DNA from 4 places in the Acidovorax sp. AC410 genome. Region 2 is predicted to be linked to each of the others. Evidence: predicted binding sites of a transcription regulator. Region 2 holds the regulator's gene; each other region holds the start of a gene.
The links. The regulator LexA, encoded in region 2, represses DNA repair genes until DNA is damaged. The targets are predictions, from matches to a motif close to ACTGTATNNNNATACAGT.
Positions count from the first base shown of each region.

Region 1: a site for LexA is predicted at 2,385-2,402, ahead of recA (recombinase RecA). Genes of this name have one in related genera too.
Region 3: a site for LexA is predicted at 3,213-3,230, ahead of imuA (translesion DNA synthesis-associated protein ImuA). Genes of this name have one in related genera too.
Region 4: a site for LexA is predicted at 2,592-2,609, ahead of imuA (translesion DNA synthesis-associated protein ImuA). Genes of this name have one in related genera too.

Region 1 is NZ_CEEDCG010000001.1:1,672,825-1,677,339, forward strand. It holds gene argC (N-acetyl-gamma-glutamyl-phosphate reductase) at 1-678, shown strand, start outside; gene recX (recombination regulator RecX) at 675-1,130, opposite strand; gene recA (recombinase RecA) at 1,242-2,324, opposite strand; gene AC0IZS_RS07775 (MarR family winged helix-turn-helix transcriptional regulator) at 2,466-2,990, shown strand; gene AC0IZS_RS07780 (Clp protease N-terminal domain-containing protein) at 2,998-3,504, opposite strand; gene AC0IZS_RS07785 (helix-turn-helix domain-containing protein) at 3,522-3,734, opposite strand; gene AC0IZS_RS07790 (LysR substrate-binding domain-containing protein) at 3,802-4,515, opposite strand, start outside.
Region 2 is NZ_CEEDCG010000001.1:5,836,442-5,840,956, reverse strand. It holds gene AC0IZS_RS27105 (D-2-hydroxyacid dehydrogenase family protein) at 1-464, opposite strand, end outside; gene AC0IZS_RS27100 (hypothetical protein) at 664-1,065, opposite strand; gene lexA (transcriptional repressor LexA) at 1,253-1,927, opposite strand; gene AC0IZS_RS27090 (asparaginase) at 2,011-2,964, shown strand; gene AC0IZS_RS27085 (hypothetical protein) at 2,987-3,406, shown strand; gene AC0IZS_RS27080 (DUF6152 family protein) at 3,644-4,123, shown strand; gene AC0IZS_RS27075 (DUF3617 domain-containing protein) at 4,257-4,515, shown strand, end outside.
Region 3 is NZ_CEEDCG010000003.1:121,275-125,789, reverse strand. It holds gene AC0IZS_RS33780 (error-prone DNA polymerase) at 1-1,143, opposite strand, end outside; gene AC0IZS_RS33775 (Y-family DNA polymerase) at 1,158-2,474, opposite strand; gene imuA (translesion DNA synthesis-associated protein ImuA) at 2,413-3,201, opposite strand; gene AC0IZS_RS33765 (hypothetical protein) at 3,618-3,866, shown strand.
Region 4 is NZ_CEEDCG010000001.1:3,411,288-3,415,802, reverse strand. It holds gene AC0IZS_RS15920 (catalase) at 1-753, opposite strand, end outside; gene AC0IZS_RS15915 (alpha/beta fold hydrolase) at 1,265-2,173, opposite strand; gene AC0IZS_RS15910 (hypothetical protein) at 2,163-2,354, shown strand; gene imuA (translesion DNA synthesis-associated protein ImuA) at 2,618-3,415, shown strand; gene AC0IZS_RS15900 (DNA polymerase Y subunit UmuC family protein) at 3,351-4,515, shown strand, end outside.

The DNA.
Region 1 (4,515 bases), 4.2 Mb from region 2:
AGCACGGCCCACCGCATCGCGCCCGGCTGGGTGTTCGGCTTTCCCGAGCTGACCGCCGGCCAGCCCGAGGCCGTGGCCGCCGCCACGCGCGTGGCCAACCCCGGCTGCTATGCCACGGGCGCCATCGCACTGCTGCGCCCCCTGGTCGACGCCGGCCTGGTGCCGGCCGACTTCCCGCTGGCCCTGCCCTCGGTCAGTGGCTACTCGGGCGGCGGGCGCACCATGATCGAGGCCTACCAGAAGGGCGAGGCCCCGCTGTTCGAGCTGTATGCCCTGGGCCTGGCACACAAGCACCTGCCCGAGATCATGCGCTACACCGGCATCACGCGCCGGCCCATCTTCGTGCCCTCGGTGGGCAATTTCGAGCAGGGCATGCTGGTGCAACTGCCCCTGCACCTCGACACCCTGCCCGGCGCCCCCAAGGCCAGCGACCTGCACGACGCCCTGGCGGCGCACTATGCCAAGAGCAACACCCCCGAGCAATGGGTCAGCGTGCTGCCGGCCACCGCCGACGGCAAGCTCGATGCCCTGGCGCTCAACAACACCAACAAGCTCGAGTTGCGCGTGTTCGCCAACGAGACCTACCGCCACGCGGTGCTGGTGGCACGCCTGGACAACCTGGGCAAGGGTGCCAGCGGGGCGGCGGTGCAGAACCTCAAGCTGATGCTGGGCATCTAAACGTCATCATCCCCCACGCCGCGCACCACGCGGCGCACGACGTCGGCCGAGAAGCCCCGCGACATCAGAAAGCGCACCTGCTTGGCGCGCCCCTGCGGGTCGGCGGCGGGCTCGCCGAAGCGGCGGCGCCACACCTCGCGGGCGCGGGCCAGCTCCGTGTCCTGCAGCTGTGCCACGGCCTGCTGCACGGCCTCGCCGCCGATGCCCTTGGACTGCAGCTCCTGGCGGATGCGTGCCGCCCCCATGCGGCCCGCACGCTGGTGTAGCACCGAGGCCACCACGCGCTCCTCGCTGATGAAGTCCCGGGCCTCCAGCTCGCTCAGCACGGCCTCGAGGTCTTCGCCCTCCTGCACATGCGGGCGCAGTTTGCGCAGCAGCTCGGCGCGCGAGTGCTCGCGCTGGCCCAGCAACCGCAGCGCGCGGCCCTTCAGGGAAACGGTGTCAAAGCCCATGGGTTTGGTTGGCAGGCAGCCAGGCAATGGTCCAATGCACAGCGGCCATTGCCGCAACACTGCGCAATGGCCGCCCAGGTGTGTTGCAGTGGCGCCCAATGCGCCGCCGCATCACTCGTCCGAATCGCCTGCCGGGGCAGCCGCTTGCAGCCCGTCGGGCAGCAGCGCAATGCCCAGCCCTTCGCGCACCTTGTTCTCGATCTCACGGGCGAGGTCGGGGTTCTCGCGCAGGAACTCGCGCGCGTTGTCACGGCCCTGGCCGATCTTCTCGCCGTTGTAGGCATACCAGGCGCCCGACTTCTCGACGATCTTGGCGGTCACGCCCATGTCGATGATCTCGCCCTCGCGGCTGATGCCCTCGCCGAACAGGATGTCGAACTCGGCCGTCTTGAAGGGCGGGCTCACCTTGTTCTTGACCACCTTGACCTTGGTCTCGTTGCCGATGGCTTCGTCGCCCTTCTTGATGGTGCCGGTGCGGCGGATGTCCAGGCGCACCGAGGCGTAGAACTTGAGCGCATTGCCGCCGGTGGTGGTTTCGGGGCTGCCGAACATCACGCCGATCTTCATGCGGATCTGGTTGATGAAGATGACCGTGCAGTTGGTCTTCTTGATCGTGGCCGTCAGCTTGCGCAGCGCCTGGCTCATCAGGCGGGCCTGCAGGCCGGGCAGGGCATCGCCCATCTCGCCTTCAATTTCGGCCTTGGGCGTGAGCGCGGCGACCGAGTCGATGACGATCAGGTCCACGGCGCCCGAGCGCACCAGGCTGTCCACGATTTCCAGGGCCTGTTCACCCGTGTCGGGCTGGCTGATCAGCATGTCGGACAGCTGCACGCCCAGCTTCTGGGCGTACTGCACGTCCAGTGCGTGCTCGGCGTCGACGAAGGCACAGGTGCCGCCCAGCTTCTGCATCTCGGCAATCACCTGCAGGGTGAGCGTGGTCTTGCCCGAGGATTCCGGGCCGTAGATCTCGATCACGCGGCCGCGCGGCAGTCCGCCCACGCCCAGGGCGATGTCCAGGCCCAGCGAGCCGGTGGAGACCACCTGGATGTCCTCGATCACCTCGCCTTCGCCCAGGCGCATGATGGTGCCCTTGCCGAATTGCTTCTCGATCTGGGCCAGTGCAGCCGCCAGCGCCTTGGCCTTTTCGGTGTTGACGGGAAGGGGGGGGTTGGTGCCTTTGACTGCGACGTCCATGAAAAACTCCTTGAAAAACAACGGGTTGGATGTTTGCACCTCGTCTGCAATTAACTACAGGCTGGATGCTTGAACAGTAGTTTATGCGAGCCGTTGGATTGCATCAATGCACTATTTAGTCAGTTTGCCTGACAATGCCGCATGCCTGATTTCCTGCCCGCGGCACCGCCGCCCAGCCCCGCCGAGGATGGCTGGCGCCAGACCCACCTGGGCCGCCTGCTCGGCCACGCCATGCGCCGCTTCGACGCCCGGGTGCTGCAGCTCATGGCGCACAACGTGGAGGTGCCGCTGGCCCTGTCCAACCTGGCCGCACGCGACCAGGTGAGCGCGGCGCACGTCCACATCACGCGCCACCTGGCGCTGCAGGGCGACCGCCTGACCGACCTGGCCCAGCGCGCCGGCATGAGCAAGCAGGCCATGGCCACCCTGGTGGACCAGTGCGAGGCCTGGGGCCTGATCACGCGCGCGGCGGACCCGCTCGATGCACGCGCTCGGCGTGTGTGCTTCACCCCCACGGGGCTGGCGTGGCTGCAGGCCTTTCGCGATGCAGTGGCCCAGGCCGAGGCGGAGTTCCGCAGCGAAGTGGGCAAGGACGTGGCCACGGTGGTGGCCATCGGGCTGGAGGCCTATGCGGGCGGTGATGCCGCTGGCACGCAGGCGCCGTGAACCCCGCTTAGCTGGCCGATGGCACCTGGGCCCGGGCGGCCAACACCAGCCTGGCGGCATCGATCCCCAGGGCGCGCAGCGTGCGCGCCGCCACGCCCTGCGGCATGGTGGCGACAACGGCCACCACGTGCGCCCCCAGCAAGGGGCCTGCCTGCTCCTTGCTTGAGCGGGCGAGTGCCTGCACCAGTTCCTGGCCCGAAGGCTGGGCGCGGTACAGCCCGGCCGCTGCAGGAGCCTGCAGTGCGGCCGCTGGCGGCAACGGGGCTTGCACCCCCACGGATTGCAAGGCGTCGCGGTACTGCCGCTCAATGGCCTCGCCCACCGCCGCCGGGTCGGCGCCAACACTCTCGAACGCCCGCCGCGCCGAGCCGTCGGGCAGGTCGATGGCGGCGAGCAGGAAATGCTCTGCGCCCGGCGCGGCCTGGCCACGCGACCGGGCATGTGCCTCGGCGCCCGTGCACAGCCGGCTCAGGGTGCGCATGCTCTGGAAACGGTGCTGCAGTTGGCGGAACATGGTGAAACTCCTTTGTCTCAGGATCGGGAAACATGGGCGGACAGCCGCTTGTGCGCAGCCTGCTTGCTGACACCCAGGGCCTGAGCGATCTGCGCCCAGGACCAGCCCTGCGCCAGCGCGGCCGCCACGGCGCCGGCTTCCAGCCGGTCGGCCACTAGCCGCAAGGCCACCACGGCGGCCAGCGCAGCCTCGGGGTCTTCGGGCGAGGGAAGGGGAGAGGGTGCCTGCATGTCGTCAACTTTAGTTGACAACCCAGAGTTCGTCAACCATCGTTGACGAGCCGACAGGCCAGGGTGCCTATGCAGACGGCAGCGGGGCAGCGGAAGCAGGTTCGGCACAGGCCAGCAGCCACTGGCGGAACTGCTGCAGGGTCTGCAGCTGGTTGCGCCCCTCGGGGTAGCAGAACCAGTAGCCGACCTCGCTTTGGTAGCCGCAGCCGGGCAGGGGCTCGCGCACAAGGCCGCTGGTGATCTCGTCCTGCACCAGGCAGCGCGGCACCAGCGCCAGGCCCATGCCGGCCATCACCGCGCGGATCATCGACTGGAACTGGTCGAACTGCGGGCCCGCCAGCGGGTTGAGCCCCTGCACGCCATGCGTTTCGCTCCAGCGCAGCCAGGCCTCGGGCACCGTCACATGGCGCAGCAGGGTGTGGCGCGCCACGTCGCGCGGGTGGTCGATGGCCCAGTCCGCCACGCGGGTGCGCGGTGCGATCAGCGCCACGTCCTGGCCCGTGAGGTAGTGGGCATGCGCACCGGGCCAATGGCCGTCACCGAAGAGGATGGCGCAGTCGAGTTCGGGCCGCTCGAAGTTGTAGCTGTGCACGTAGGGCACGAAGTGCAGCGTGACCTGCGGGTGCTGCTGCTGGAACTGCGGCAAGCGCGGAATGAGCCACTTGGCCGCAAAGGTCGGCAGGCTCGACAGGTGCAGCGCGCCACCACCGTCGTCGCTGGTGATCAGTTCCAGCGTGGCCGCCTCCAGTTGCGCCAGCACGGCCCGCACCGCCTTCTCATA
Region 2 (4,515 bases):
TTGCCGCGCAGCACCGTGCCCAGCCCGAAGTTGGGCGGCATGGACGCCGTCTTGAGGCCCGACTGCTGCCAGGCGCCGTGCTTGAGGTTGGAGATGTACTGGGGCAGCCGGCGCGTGGCGGCCATCACCAGGGCCCAGGTCAGCTCCGCAGGTGCCACCGGCGAGCCCACGCCCTCTGCCACGGCAATGCCGCGCTCGGTGCAGGCTGCCACGTCGATGTGGTTGCCGATCTTGCCGGTCTGGGCAATGAGTTTGAGGCGCGGCAGCTTTTCGACCAGCTGGCGGGTGATCTGGGTGCGCTCGCGCACCAGCACGATGATGTCGGCATCCTTGAGCCGTATCGACAGCTGGCCCAGGCCCTTGACGGTGTTGGTGTAGACCTTGGCGGTGTAGGCGTCGAGCCGGGTGGCGCAATGGAGCTTGCGCACTGCATCCTGGTAGTCGTCGAGGATCACGATGTTCATCCCGACATTGTGCCTTGGAGCGCTGCAGTCTTTGCGCCCCAAGGCCCATCGGGCGCACGGCATTTGCAACGCTGCGTGAATGCCGCATGTGCGAAGGCGCTGATCCGCGCGAATGCGGTGCCCCATCTGCGGCGGCGGGCCTGGTGCCGCCGCTTGCAGGACAGCTGGCCCGCTCGCCTGCCCGGCCGGGGTGCCCGGGTCAGTGTTGCAGCGCCTCGCGCGCGGCCATGCGGTCCAGCTCCGCGCACACATCGGCCATGCGCCCCGAGATCACGATGCGTCCGGCATCGGCGCCGGAGGCGGCTGTCCGCAGCACCCGCACCACGCGGCGTGCCTGGGCGTGGTTGCACACGGCCTCCGCTCCCTGGGCCGGGTTGGGCAAGCGGCTTCCCGCTGCCGCCAGTGGCGTCTCGTCGCGCGGCATGCGGGCTGCAGCCGCTGCCGGCCATGCTGGCGCCGGGGTGGCTGGCAGAGGTGCCTTGCAGGTGCGTGGCCGTGCCGCAGTGGTGTCGTGCCCGCCATGCGCGGCAGGCTGCAGCCAGCGCGTCAGCGCATGCAGGGGGTGGGAGAAGGCCGAGAAGGTCAAAGAAGCAATTCCCATGTGAAGACTCCGAAGGTCGGTGGTGAACACAGGCAGGATTGCGAGGGATGTGCATGGGCCCAGGGCTGACCAGTGGGTTGCAGAAAATCCCGCATCCCACCTGTCAAACGCCCGCCACCTGGGCCATGCACGTCGGGTCCTTTGCGGCATCCCTGCCTTGCGCAGGGGGTGCCGTGGACCCTTGGCGCTACATGAGCATGGTGTTGCGGATCAGGCCGACCGCCAGGCCTTCGATCTCGAAGGGCTCACCGGGCTGCACGGTGATCACGGGGTAGTCGGGGTTTTCGGGCAGCAGCTCGATGCCGGTGGCCGTGCGGCGCAGGCGCTTGACGGTGACGTCGTCGCCCAGGCGGGCCACGATGATCTGGCCATTGCGCGCCTCGCGCGTGGACTGCACGGCCAGCAGGTCGCCGTCCATGATGCCGGCGTCGCGCATGGACATGCCGCGCACCTTGAGCAGGTAATCGGGCTTGTGCTGGAACAGGCTGTTTTCCACGCTGTAGGTCTGGTCGACATGCTCCTGCGCGAGAATGGGTGAGCCCGCTGCGACCCGGCCGATCAGCGGCAGCATCAGCTGCGACAGGCCGGGAATGGGCAGGCTGAACTGGGTGCCACGCGCTGCGTTGATGGAGCGCACGGTCTCGCCGCGTAGGCGGATGCCCCGCGAGGTGCCGCTGACCAGTTCGATCACGCCCTTGCGGGCCAGGGCCTGCAGGTGCTCTTCTGCCGCATTGGCCGACTTGAAGCCCAGCTCGGTCGCGATTTCGGCGCGGGTAGGGGGGGCGCCGGTGCGTGCAATGGCGGTCTGGATCAGGTCCAGAATCTGTTGCTGGCGGGCGGTGAGCTTGGGGTTGTCGAGCATGGTGGTTTCCAGTGTGTGCCGGTACAGTGGCAAATAACTGTTTTTTAATCCAGTAGCTGTATTTTTCACCAGTTTTTCGGAGTATGCAAGTGAGTGCGCAAAAAATTGTGGTTCTGGGTACGGGCGGCACCATTGCCGGCACCGCTGCGCAGGCGGGGGACAACATTGGCTACACGGCCGCACAGGTGGGGGTGGGCGAGCTGCTGGCGGCGGTTCCCGGGCTCGAAACAGTGGCTGGCGGGGCCCTGGTGGTCGAGCAGGTGGCCCAGATCGACAGCAAGGACATGGAGATGGGTGTGTGGCGCGCCCTGGCGCAGCGCTGCGCCGAATGCATGGACGACCCTGCCGTGCGCGCTATCGTCATCACCCATGGCACCGACACCATCGAAGAGACGGCCTGGTTCCTGCACTCCGTGCTCCATGCCTCGAAGCCCGTGGTGCTGACCTGTGCCATGCGCCCATCGACCGCGCTGGTGCCCGATGGCCCGCAGAACCTGCTCGACGCCGTGGCCGTGGCGGCCACCGCCGGTGCGCACGGCGTGGTGGTGGTGGCTGCCGGCACCATCCACGGCGCGCAGCGCGTGCAGAAGGTGCATCCTTACCGGGTGGACCCGTTCAGTTCCGGTGACGCCGGGCCCTTGGGGTGGGTGGAGGAGGGCGTGGCCCGCCTGGTGCAGGCATGGCCCCAGGCGCCAGACGGCACGGCTGCCGCAGCCACTGCCGCCCTGCCGGCCGACGCCCCCTGGCCGTGGGTGGAACTGGTGGCGAGCCATGCGGGCGCCAGTGGCCGTGCGGTGGATGCCTTGGTGCGCGAGGGCGTGCAGGGGCTGGTGGTGGCCTGCACGGGCAACGGCACCATCCACCATGCGCTCGGCGCCGCGCTGGCGCGTGCGCAGGCGGTTGGGGTGCGTGTGGTGCGCTCCACGCGCTGCGCCGAAGGACAGTTGCTGCCCACGGCAGGAGACGCCTTTGCGGCCGCGCCCGGCCTGTCGCCCGTGAAGGCCCGCATCACGCTGATGCTTGAGCTGTTGCACTGATCACCACGCCAGGAAGCCCTTTATGTTTGCTGCCCTTCGCTCCCATGTATGGGCCTACCCGGCGCTGGAGGTGGTACACATCGTGGGCATTGCGCTGCTGCTGGGCAACCTGGTGCTGCTGGAGTTGCGGGTGTTCGGCTGGGGCGCGGCGCTGCCGCCGCGGGACCTGGCGCGCCTGAGCCTGTCGCTGGCGCTGTGCGGCTTTGGCATGGCGGCCCTGTCGGGCCTGGTGATGTTTGCCACGCAGCCCCAGGAATTGCTCGCCAACCGGGCCTTCACCCTGAAGATGCTGTTGTTGATGCTTGCCGGCTGCAACGCGGCGTGGTTTCATGGGCGTGGTTCGCTGGCGCGGCTCGATGGGCTTGCGCGGGCGCAGATGCTGCTGTCCACCCTCATCTGGCTGGCCATCGTCGCCTGCGGTCGCTGGATCGCTTACTTGTAGCCCCCTGAGTCGCTTCGCGCCTCGGTGCAGCCGCCAGAGGCGGCAGCCCTTCGGCGCCGTCCAAGCCCGCGCAGGCGGGCTTGGAGCCGCGGCCCTCAGCCCCTCAGGGGGACGCCACCGGTGGCCTGGCAAAGCCAGTTCCACGGTGGCACTGGCTTGGGCCATGCCAGAGCCACGGGTCCTGTTCTGTGCGTAGCGCTGTTGAAGCGCAGATAACCATCCCAAAGGAGAAGTCCCATGCCACTACGACGTCGCCAACTTCTGTTCACCGGCTTTGCAATGCCCCTGGTACCCCTTGCGGCCCATGCCCACCACGGCTGGAGCAGCTTCGACGCGGATCGCCCGATCTACCTCGAAGGCACGGTGCGCAAGGTGCGCTGGCAGAACCCGCATGCCGAGCTGGAGCTGGAGCTGCCCGCCAACCTGGCATTGCCGCCCAACCTGGCGCAGCGCGCCTTGCCCGCGCAGACGGCTCCGGTCGATGGCAAGTCCTTGCTGGCCCGTGCCGTGCTGCCCACGCGCAAGGACCGCAAGTGGGAGATCGAGCTTGCGCCGCTGACGCGCATGCAGGCCTGGCAGGTGGCCGAGATCAAGCCGGGCACAGCGATCTCGGTACTGGGCTTCACGCTGCGCGAGGAGAAGGGGGAGGCGGTGCTGCGGGTCGAGTACCTGTTCGTGGATGGCAAGGTCTACGGGTTGCGCTCAAGCCCGGCTTGATCTCTAGTGGCCCGACGGGTGGGCGCCGGGATCATCGAATAGTGCACGTTTCGTTTCCTTGATGTGCCTGGCTGCGTGCGGCGTGGGGGTTTCCCGCCACTATCATCCGGCACATTACTTTGCAGGAGTCGTTATGCGCTGTTTCTCCCTTTCTCTCGCTGCCGCTGCCGTGGTCCTGGCCACCTTGCCCGCACAGGCCCTGGAGTTGCCCAAGCGCAAGCCGGGGCTGTGGGAGCTCAAGGCGACTTCCGGTGAGGGTGCGCCCCCTACCGTCATGCAGCAGTGCACGGATGAAGCATTCGAGGCACAGATGCAGAAGACGGCCCTGGAAACGTCCAAGACCATGTGCAGCAAGAACGACATGAAGCGCGACGGAAACACCATCACGGGCA
Region 3 (4,515 bases), on a different contig from region 2:
AACGTCAATGTCAGGTGGCTCAGCTCTTTCGCGCGAGATGAACCTTTCGAACAGCATCGCCATCCTGTCGGGATCCACTTCGGTGATGCCCAAGCAAAAACACACCACACTGTTCGCGGCGCTACCGCGACCTTGGCACAGGATGTTCTTTGACCGAGCAAAGGCAACGATGTCGTAGACCGTGAGGAAATAATGGTCGTAGCCCAACTCGGTTATGAGTTCCAGTTCGTGCTCAATTTGGGCCTGGTTCTTCGCGCTGATTCCATGAGGCCAGCGCCGGCCGGCGCCTTCGTAGGTGGCCTGGCGCAGAAAGCTGCTCGGCGTGTGCCCGGCTGGAACAACTTCTTCGGGGTACTGGTAGCGCAGTTCTTCGAGCGAGAAATTGCATCGCTCTGCCACGCGCAGCGTTTCGGCGAGCAGATCCGCCGGATAGGTCTGGCCCAGCCGAAGGCGGCTGCGGAGATGACGCTCCGCGCTGCGCTCGAGCTCGTAGCCGCACTCGGTCAAAGGCTTGCCCACTCTCGTGGCCGTGAGCACGTCCTGCAGTGGCTTCCTGCTGCGCAAGTGCATGTGCACATCGCCCAGAGCCACTAGAGGGAGCGCGGTCAGAGCGGACAGCTGCCGCAAGCGGTGAAGCCAAAGCTCATCATCGATGCGCCGATTGAGGTCCAGCCCTAGCCAGGCGCGGCCAGTGAAGTGCTTCAACGTCCACCGGCCGAGCTCCTCCAGCTGCTCATCGGTGGCAGCCCGCATCGGCGAGACCATCACCAGGCAGTCTGCCAGTGCAGCGCCCTCGATCAAGTTGCGCCGCAGCTCGTAGGTCCCCTTTTCAGATGAGCGCCGCAGGACCGTGATGAACTCGCAAAGGTTTCCGTATCCGTTGAGGTTCTGCGCCAGCACCACCATCACGAAGGGAAGTTCAGCTTGCACATTGAACTGCGATCCTATGAGCAGCTTCATCCCTGCTTCTTTCGCCGCCGTGTGCGCGCGCACGACGCCGGCGAGGGTGCACTCGTCGGTCACCGCGATAGCGCTATAGCCAAGTTCATGCGCGCGCTCCACCAGCTCTTCCGGCCAGCTGGCAGCGGTCAGGAAGGAGTAGTTGGAACGCGCGCGCAACTCGCAATACGAGGGCAGGGACATGGCAAACGTTCGCGTCAGGCGTATTGCCCGTGGAGGAACCAGCCCGTCTCATCACCGGCAAGGCGGCGCTGGAAAACCAGAAGCAGGCCTGCATGGTGGCTGAGGGCCACGAAATAGTCGCGCTGCACGGTTCCCGGCGCCGCCCCCTCCACCTTGCCCTGTCGATCCCACCAGCCACCCTCGACGCGGTCCGGGCCGAGCAGTATCTGCAGCTGCCCCTGGTACATGGGACGGTTGTCTCTTTCGGCCAGGCGCAGGGGCTCCGCCAACAGCCAGCCTGGCAGTGGAAAATGGTGGTCGGTCACGCTGGCGCGCGGTAGTGGCTGCTCGGCTGGCAGCCATTGCTGTATGCATTCAGGACGGTGGTCCTCGACAAGTCGCGGGCGCACTACCCGCTCCTTCCCGAGGCGCGCCTGAATGCGTTCTAGGACCAGCGCGGTAGCCTCACCTTGTCGGATGGTGTCCGGGAGCAGCGACTTGCTCTCTTGCGTGATCGGGATGGTCTCGGTGGCCAGCAGTTCGATGTCGCCCGCCGGTGCCAGCAGCTCGACCTTGGCCAGATGCTCTGTCAGCAGCCGGCCCAGGTGCTCAACTGACTGCGTGGCCTCAGCGGTGCGCACGGTGAGCTCGCCACCTGTGCCGGCAGTCTTCGCCCGCATTGCGTCATGGCACCAGCGGAGAGTAAAGGCGGTGACGCCCATGTGGCGAGCCGCCAGCCAGCCCGACATCTGCAGCAGGAGCCGGCGCGCGCCGAACATCAGCGCCGCGGCGTGCTCCACCCGGAACTGAAACTCCAGGCGGGCCGAGAACGTCTCAGGAAGGGGTACCCACTCATAGACCTCCGGGCGCAGGCCGTATGCCTGGTCCAGCGCTGTCAGAAGCTGCTTGTCAAAGCGCCGGCCCAACCCGCCGCGCGGCAGCTTGCGCACGTCGCCCAGGGTGCGCGATCCCAGGCGGTGGAGCGTCCCCTGGTGGCGCGCCACGGCTGTGATGGTCTCCAGCGGCAACTTGTCAAGGATCGAAGGGAGAGGGCGGGCAAACCCATCCCCTACGCGGCACCTCAGCAACGCCAAGGCGGCGGTGCCGGTGGGGGCCCACGAGATGGCGTCTACCCCCAGCTCCGTCGCCTCCCCCTCGATGCGCTGGCGCAGGTTCTCCAAGCCACCGAACAGGCGCACGCTGGCCCCGATCTCGAGCAACACGGCTTCTTCTTCGGCCATGGCCACCCGCGGCGTGAACTGCAACGCCCAGATAGCCAGCCCCTGAAGATCAATGGCCGTGCAGGAGTCGGGGTTCTTGGAGGGACTCAGTGCGGCCCAGATCCCAATCATGGGAGGCCTCCTGGCTGCGCAGGGGAGCAACAATTTCAATGCCCATGCGGCGCAGGCGCGGGGGCAACACACGGTCAAGGCGATCTGGAACTGCGACCAGGCGCAACACCCCGCTGAAAGGGGTGCCGCGCCGCTTGAGCACAGTCACATCGATGTGCCATCCGGTACCCAATGCTGCCTTGATGCGCAGAGGTGCGGGCGAAGCCTCCCGCTCAGCCGCCAAAGGCCGAAACAGGAAGACTGGGGACTGGCAGGACTGAGCGTGCACCTGCAGGCGACGGATCTGCTCGGCCCGAGCCTGCGGCAACCAGGCAAGCACCGCCCCCTTGGGATTGGATTTGACCAGCTGCTCTGTGGCCCACAAGCGCTCTGCAGGCGTCTTCGCCTGGATCCAGACGAGGCGTTCTGGTGGCAGCCCTAGCTGCTGCAGGCCGCCGGCATGCGGCGGCTGCGGCGGAGCGACGAGCAGGATCTGGCCCCCACCGGCAACGAGCGAGGGCAAAGCGCCCCCCAGCAGGCGCCATTCGCAAAGCGGCGCCTGCGCGGACAGCACCTCGGTGAGCGCCCTGGTTGGCCAACCACTCCCAGGCAGCACCGCGTCCAGCTCTGAAAACCCCGTGGCCACGGTCTCACCTTCCTGGCGACCCATCTCCCCACCGAGCCAAACGGCTTCGCGCACGCCTGGCGGCAGGGCGTGTGGGTCGAAGGAATGAAGAAGGGCTGACATCGGGTGCAAATACTGTAGTTATTTACAGTGTATGGCCGTGCCGCGTTTTCCCATGTAGGGGTGTACCTGGCTGCAGGGTCTTTGGACAGCAAGGTTTGTAGCAAGCTTTCCAGACTTCTCGGGCTCTTGGAAGCCAATCGGCGCCCAAAGATCATCCGATGCCTGTTACAAAATCATCAGCTGGCTGCCGAGATCGGTCGTGCCGGGCTTTACCGGCTGCTACTGCTACCTCTGACTCACCCCCAGCTTGCTGTCGAGGATGGGGCGCCATCCATCCGTCTTCTACAAGCTTGGCAGGTTGTGTACCGTCGGCGGCAGAGGATCCGGCCCCGTCCTACCTGAGCGCAGTGCTACCCTCACCCATGATGGAGCGCAAATGCACAACGTAAACTCGGATTCAATCATTGGAGACACGCATGCCTTCGTATTGCCTGCAGATCATCCCTGACCCTGATAGCGACGAAGCGTTTCGCTGGATTGTCCTTGAGCAGGAAGCGAACGAGGCGCTGGTCTTCAAGCCCCACTCGGCATCGGAATGCGATTTCGACAGCTGGGCGGCGGCACTCGACGCTGGCACTTTGGCACTGGCGGCCGCAGAGGGTCAGCCCTACGAGAACGAGGCAGCAGACCCGGTTGGTGATGCCGACTGTTCGAAGGGTGACTGACGGTCACCCTGCGAATTGCACGGGGTAAGCGATGTGTGGGCCACTCGGAGAACAGCGGCCGCGCCTCGACGTTGTCATGGCAGCGCGTCGCAGCCCGGCTGGGCCTCGAGCCTGACCAAGGTGAGGTGCGAGCACGGTCGCCATTTACCAGCGCCCCCTGGATCGAGCAAAGCCATCGAGACTTGGCTGGATCATCTGCCACGACCCCGGAATAGGACCTGCGTAGCCCAACCCCTTGAGTGTCTTCAGCGCCGAGACAATGTCGCTCACAACAAGCGCGCCTAGGTACTCGTCGGGGGTACCCACCGAGGTCGGGAACTCGGTCTGCCACCCCCGGAATGCTGGCCAGGGCGCCAACGTCTGGAACCTGTCTCGGTGCTCCTGCCGCACCCACTGCTGCCCAGTGGGTGAAGTGAGCAACGCGACCGAGCTGCCCGAGTGCCACGGCCAAGGCCAGCGCCGGCCTGGCGGGCCCAAGTCATCAGAGAATCGAAGGGCAGGGGACGGGGCAGGCGGCTGCCTCGCGGCAGCGGCGTCTCTGAGAAGCTTTTCCTGCTCAAGCGCGGCCTGTCTTTCACGTTCAGTCTCGTCCTCAAACCTGGCGATCAATGCTGCGGTGTTTTCCACCAGCAGGCGCCGCTCCTCCGCC
Region 4 (4,515 bases), 2.4 Mb from region 2:
CGGCATGTTGTTGCCCACTAGGTCCCAGTTGCCTTCGTCGGTGTAGAACTTGACAGCAAAGCCGCGCACATCGCGCGCCGTGTCCTTGGAGCCTCGCTCACCCTGCACGGTAGAAAAGCGCACGAACACGGGGGTGATCTTGCCGGCCTCATTGAACGGCGCGGCGCGCGTGAGGTCCGTCAGGGGTTCGTAGCATTCGAAGAAACCGTGCGCACCAGATCCGCGCGCGTGCACGATGCGCTCGGGGATGCGCTCATGGTCGAAATGCGTGATCTTCTCGCGCAGGATGAAGTCTTCGAGCAGCACCGGGCCGCGCTCGCCGTACTTGAGAGAATTTTGGTTGTCGGCGATTGGCACACCCTGGTTGGTGGTGAGCACCTGGCCGGCGGAATCGACGCGCACGTGGTCGAGCGGTGCGATGGTCGCATTGACGCCGTCAGGGGCAACCGTCCCAGTCTTGGCACTGCTGTTTGCTTCCGACACGGTGCTACCTGATGGCAGCCGCGAGGCCGGCTCCACAGTAGCACCCGGCGCAGGGCTAACCCCGTTGGTGAAACCATGCTCTCCCGCTTTATTGGCGTTGTATGGTTTCGCGGACGCGAGGTCGTTGGTTTCTCCCGCCTTCGCAGAGAGAACGTCAGCAGCTGGCCCGAGAGCGGAAGGCGCGCTGTCCGTATTTCTGGCAGGTGCTGCAGCAGTTGATGGAACAGGCGCGGCAGCGCCCTTGGCAGCACGCGTAGGATCTTTGGGCATTGTGTACCTTCGTCACTGGGTTGTGGGGAAGGCACAGGTTAAGGTCCTCGCCGTGACGGTTTGTAGGACTTTGGCTCAACCGATCAGCACAAAGCAATAGCCCGGCGGAGCAGGCAAGTTGCAACTAAATGATGGTCAGCCCGAGCGACTTGTCAGCGTCACCCGTTTTGTTGCGGCTGGCAAACTGCGCATATTGAAGGGTGGGCAACTGGCGTTGTCCTACGAGGGCCTGAACCCAAAAGCTGCAGTCTCGCTCTACATCAAGGATGTTGCTATGACTCAGCCACTCTTCAAACTTCCGAACAGCCGGGTCTCGGACACAACGCGTGAATGTGCTGTGCACAAGGACCAACGCAGTATCCAAGGCGGATGCGAAATTCGACCGTCCGTCTGGATATGCGCCGAGTGCTGGCAGGCCAAACTTGGAATCATCAAGGGCAGGCGCAGCCAGTCTTCCAAATAGCCACGTCAACGGCTGGGCCTGGATTTCGGAAGTGATGCGCCAGCGCGGTCAGCCTCTGTCCCTGACTAGTTCCAGCACCGCCATGGCGAACTCCTGAGGTGCTTCTTGCGGTAGGTTGTGGCCGACGCCGTCCAGGATTCGATGGTCGCGCAGAGCGCTGAAGCGTGCTGCATGTACCGACGCATCCGCAGGCGGACGCACCCCGTCGTTGGCGCCATCCAAGGTGATAGATGGAACGGTGATGACGGGTTGCTGGGCAAGCTTCGCTTCGATGTTTGCATAGGCCGGATCACCAGGCACCAAGGCGTAGCGGTGCCGGTACGAGTGGATTACCACTTCGACGAAATCCGGGTTGTCGAAGGCGGCAGCGCTCTGCTCGAAAGTCGCATCGTCGAAGCGCCAGGTCGGTGACCACAGTTGCCACAGTAGCTTGGAAAATGCCCTGCGGTTTTGCTCAAGCCCAGCTCGACCGCGCTCGCCATGGAGGTAGTATTGATACCAGAGCCGCAGCTCTTTTTCAGGTGCTTCCGGCTCCATGGCCCTGGCGATGTTCTGGATGTTGTAGCTGTTCACCGAGACCAGACCCGCGCAACGCTGGGGCCACAGCGCGGCGACCACACACGCGGCCCGGCCACCCCAGTCGTAGCCCGCAAGCACCGCCCGCTCAATGCCAAGGCTGTCCAGGAACGCGAGCAAATCGGCCCCAAGCGCGGCCTGCTCGCCGGATCGCAAGTTTGACGCGTTCACAAACCGCGTGCCGCCATACCCGCGCAGGTAAGGCACCAGCACGCGGCAGCCTGCATCCGCCAGCAAAGGAGCTACTTCTTGGTAACTGTGGATGTCGTACGGAAAGCCATGCATCACTACCACAGGCGGCCCGGCGGTAGGGCCTTGCTCGAAGTACGCGATGTCGAGCACGCTGGCCCGAACGTGGCGAAGTGGTTCCATGCGTTTCATTCGTATTTCCTCGCGCATCGGTCGCCGGTCACAGCTAGAAGGGGATGTCATCGTCCCACAACAAGCGATCGCCGTAGCGCATCGCTCCCTGGGCATCGCGCTCGACCACCCTGCGGTAGTTGGTAAATCCACAGTAGCCACAGCGATTCATGGGGGCAGTCTGATCGGTTTCCATCGTTGAGCTCTTATACAGAAATGTGCCTTTCAGTCATTTCAGGCATAGCGGCATCCTGACCTTGCACCAGGGTTTCGTCGGGATGGCCCGCCTGGTCATCGCAAATATTTTCCACCGTACTCGATCACTTGATCCTCCCGCGCAGGCGCTGATTTCGCCGCTATCGATTTCAGTGCGAGCCGCATGCAATGGCCTTCAACCGCCGTCGGAACCCTCTTTCCATGTCAGTAAGTCTGTCCATATACTGTATTTAATTACAGTATTTTGCCATGCCTGCCTCCCACGCTTCCCAGTCCTTCGACACCCAGAGCCTGCCCATTTCGGTACGGGAATCTGTATGGCTGGGCGACGACCTGGTGCACGACGGCCACCCGACAATCTCCACGGGTTTTGACCTGTTGGACGCCTCCCTGCCCGGGGGTGGCTGGCCCACACGCGCCCTGACCGAGGTCCTCCTGGCCCAAGCACCGCTGTGCGAATGGCGCCTGCTGGGCAGAAGCTTGCCCAGCCTGGTCCAGAACGGCGGCCAGATACTGCTCGTTGCCCCACCCCAGCAGCCCCATGCCGGTGGCTTGGCTCAGCTCGGAGTTCCCGCCGACCAGATCGTCTGGATTCAGGCCAAGACGCCAGCCGAGCGCTTGTGGGTGACGGAGCAATTGGTGAAGTCCAATCCCCGCGGCGCGGTGCTTTCCTGGCTCCCCCAAGTCCGCTCGGACCAGATCAGGCGCCTGCAGGTGCATGCCCAGTCCTGCCAGTCGCCTGTCTTTCTCTTTCGGCCTTTGAACGCGCAGCGAGAGGCCTCGCCGGCGCCACTGCGCACCCTGGTGTCGCTCGGCACAGGCTGGAACATCGACGTGCGCATCCTCAAGCGCCGTGGTACGCCCTGCCATGACGTGCTGGAACTGCAGGCCATCCCCGGCCGCCTGAGCCAGGTGCTGCCGCCGCGACTGCGCCGCCTGGACACCGATTTCGCCATCCCCCTGCGCAGAGAGGAGGCCACCGATGATCGGCATCTGGGCCGCACTGCTACCGCACAAGACCAGCACCGAGTCCTGCACCGCCATTGACCTGCCTTCCCTGGCTGTTTGGGCGCTGCAGTTCTCTCCAAGGGTGGCAGTGCGCGAAGAAGTGGTCCTGGTTGAGGTCGGGGCCAGCGCACGCCTGTTTGGCGGCCTGTCGCACTTGCGAGGGCGCATCGAATCGGAAGCCAGTGAGTTGGGCGTTGAAGCCTTCGCTTGGGCCCCGACGGGCACCGCCGCGCTGGCTCTGGTGCGCTCGCGCGTGGTGGATGGCTTTGCCGGCCCGCTGCCATCCATCCTCGACAAACTACCGCTGGAGATGATCACCGCCGTGGCGCGCCATCAAGGCACGCTGCACCGCCTCGGATCACGCACGCTGGGTGATGTGCGCAAGCTGCCCCGGGGTGGCCTGGGTCGGCGCTTCGACAAGGACCTGCTTCACAGCCTGGACCAGGCCTACGGACTGCGTCCCGAGGTCTGCGAGTGGCAGCAACTTCCCGAAACCTTCAGTGCCCGCCTGGAGTTCATGTTCCGTGTCGAAAACGCGATGGCACTGATGTTCGGCGCCCGCCGCTTGTTACTCCAGATGTCCGGCTGGCTAGCGGCCAGGCACATGGGCGTCACCTCGTTCACGCTGCGGTGGGCCCATGACGCGATGCGCGCCAAGACCGCAGGCACTGGGGGGGAGATCACCGTGCGCACCGCGGAGGCTACGCAGAACGTGGACCACCTGGGCCGCCTGCTCAGCGAGCATCTGGCCAAGGTCGAGCTGCTGGCACCCGTCGGCGACATTGAGCTGCTTGCCTCCGAAACCATCGCTATCAGGCAGGAGAGCAAGTCGCTCCTGCCTGAGACCATCCGCCAGGGCGAAGCCACGTCCCTGGTGCTGGAGCGCGTGCAGGCCCGCCTGGGCAAGGATCGCGTGGTGCGCCCCGTCCTGAATGCCGACCACCGCCCCGAATGGATGCAGTGCTGGCAGGGTGCGGAGATGGTGCGCCCCCGCGCTTCGCTCCCCTGCCACGAGCTGCCGCTGCCCGCATGGGTGCTGCCCGAACCGCTGCGTCTGGCCGAGCGGGAGCACCGCCCGATCTACCAGGGGCAACTGCAGTTGCTGCTGGGCCCGGACCGCGTGGAAGGCGGCTGGTGGC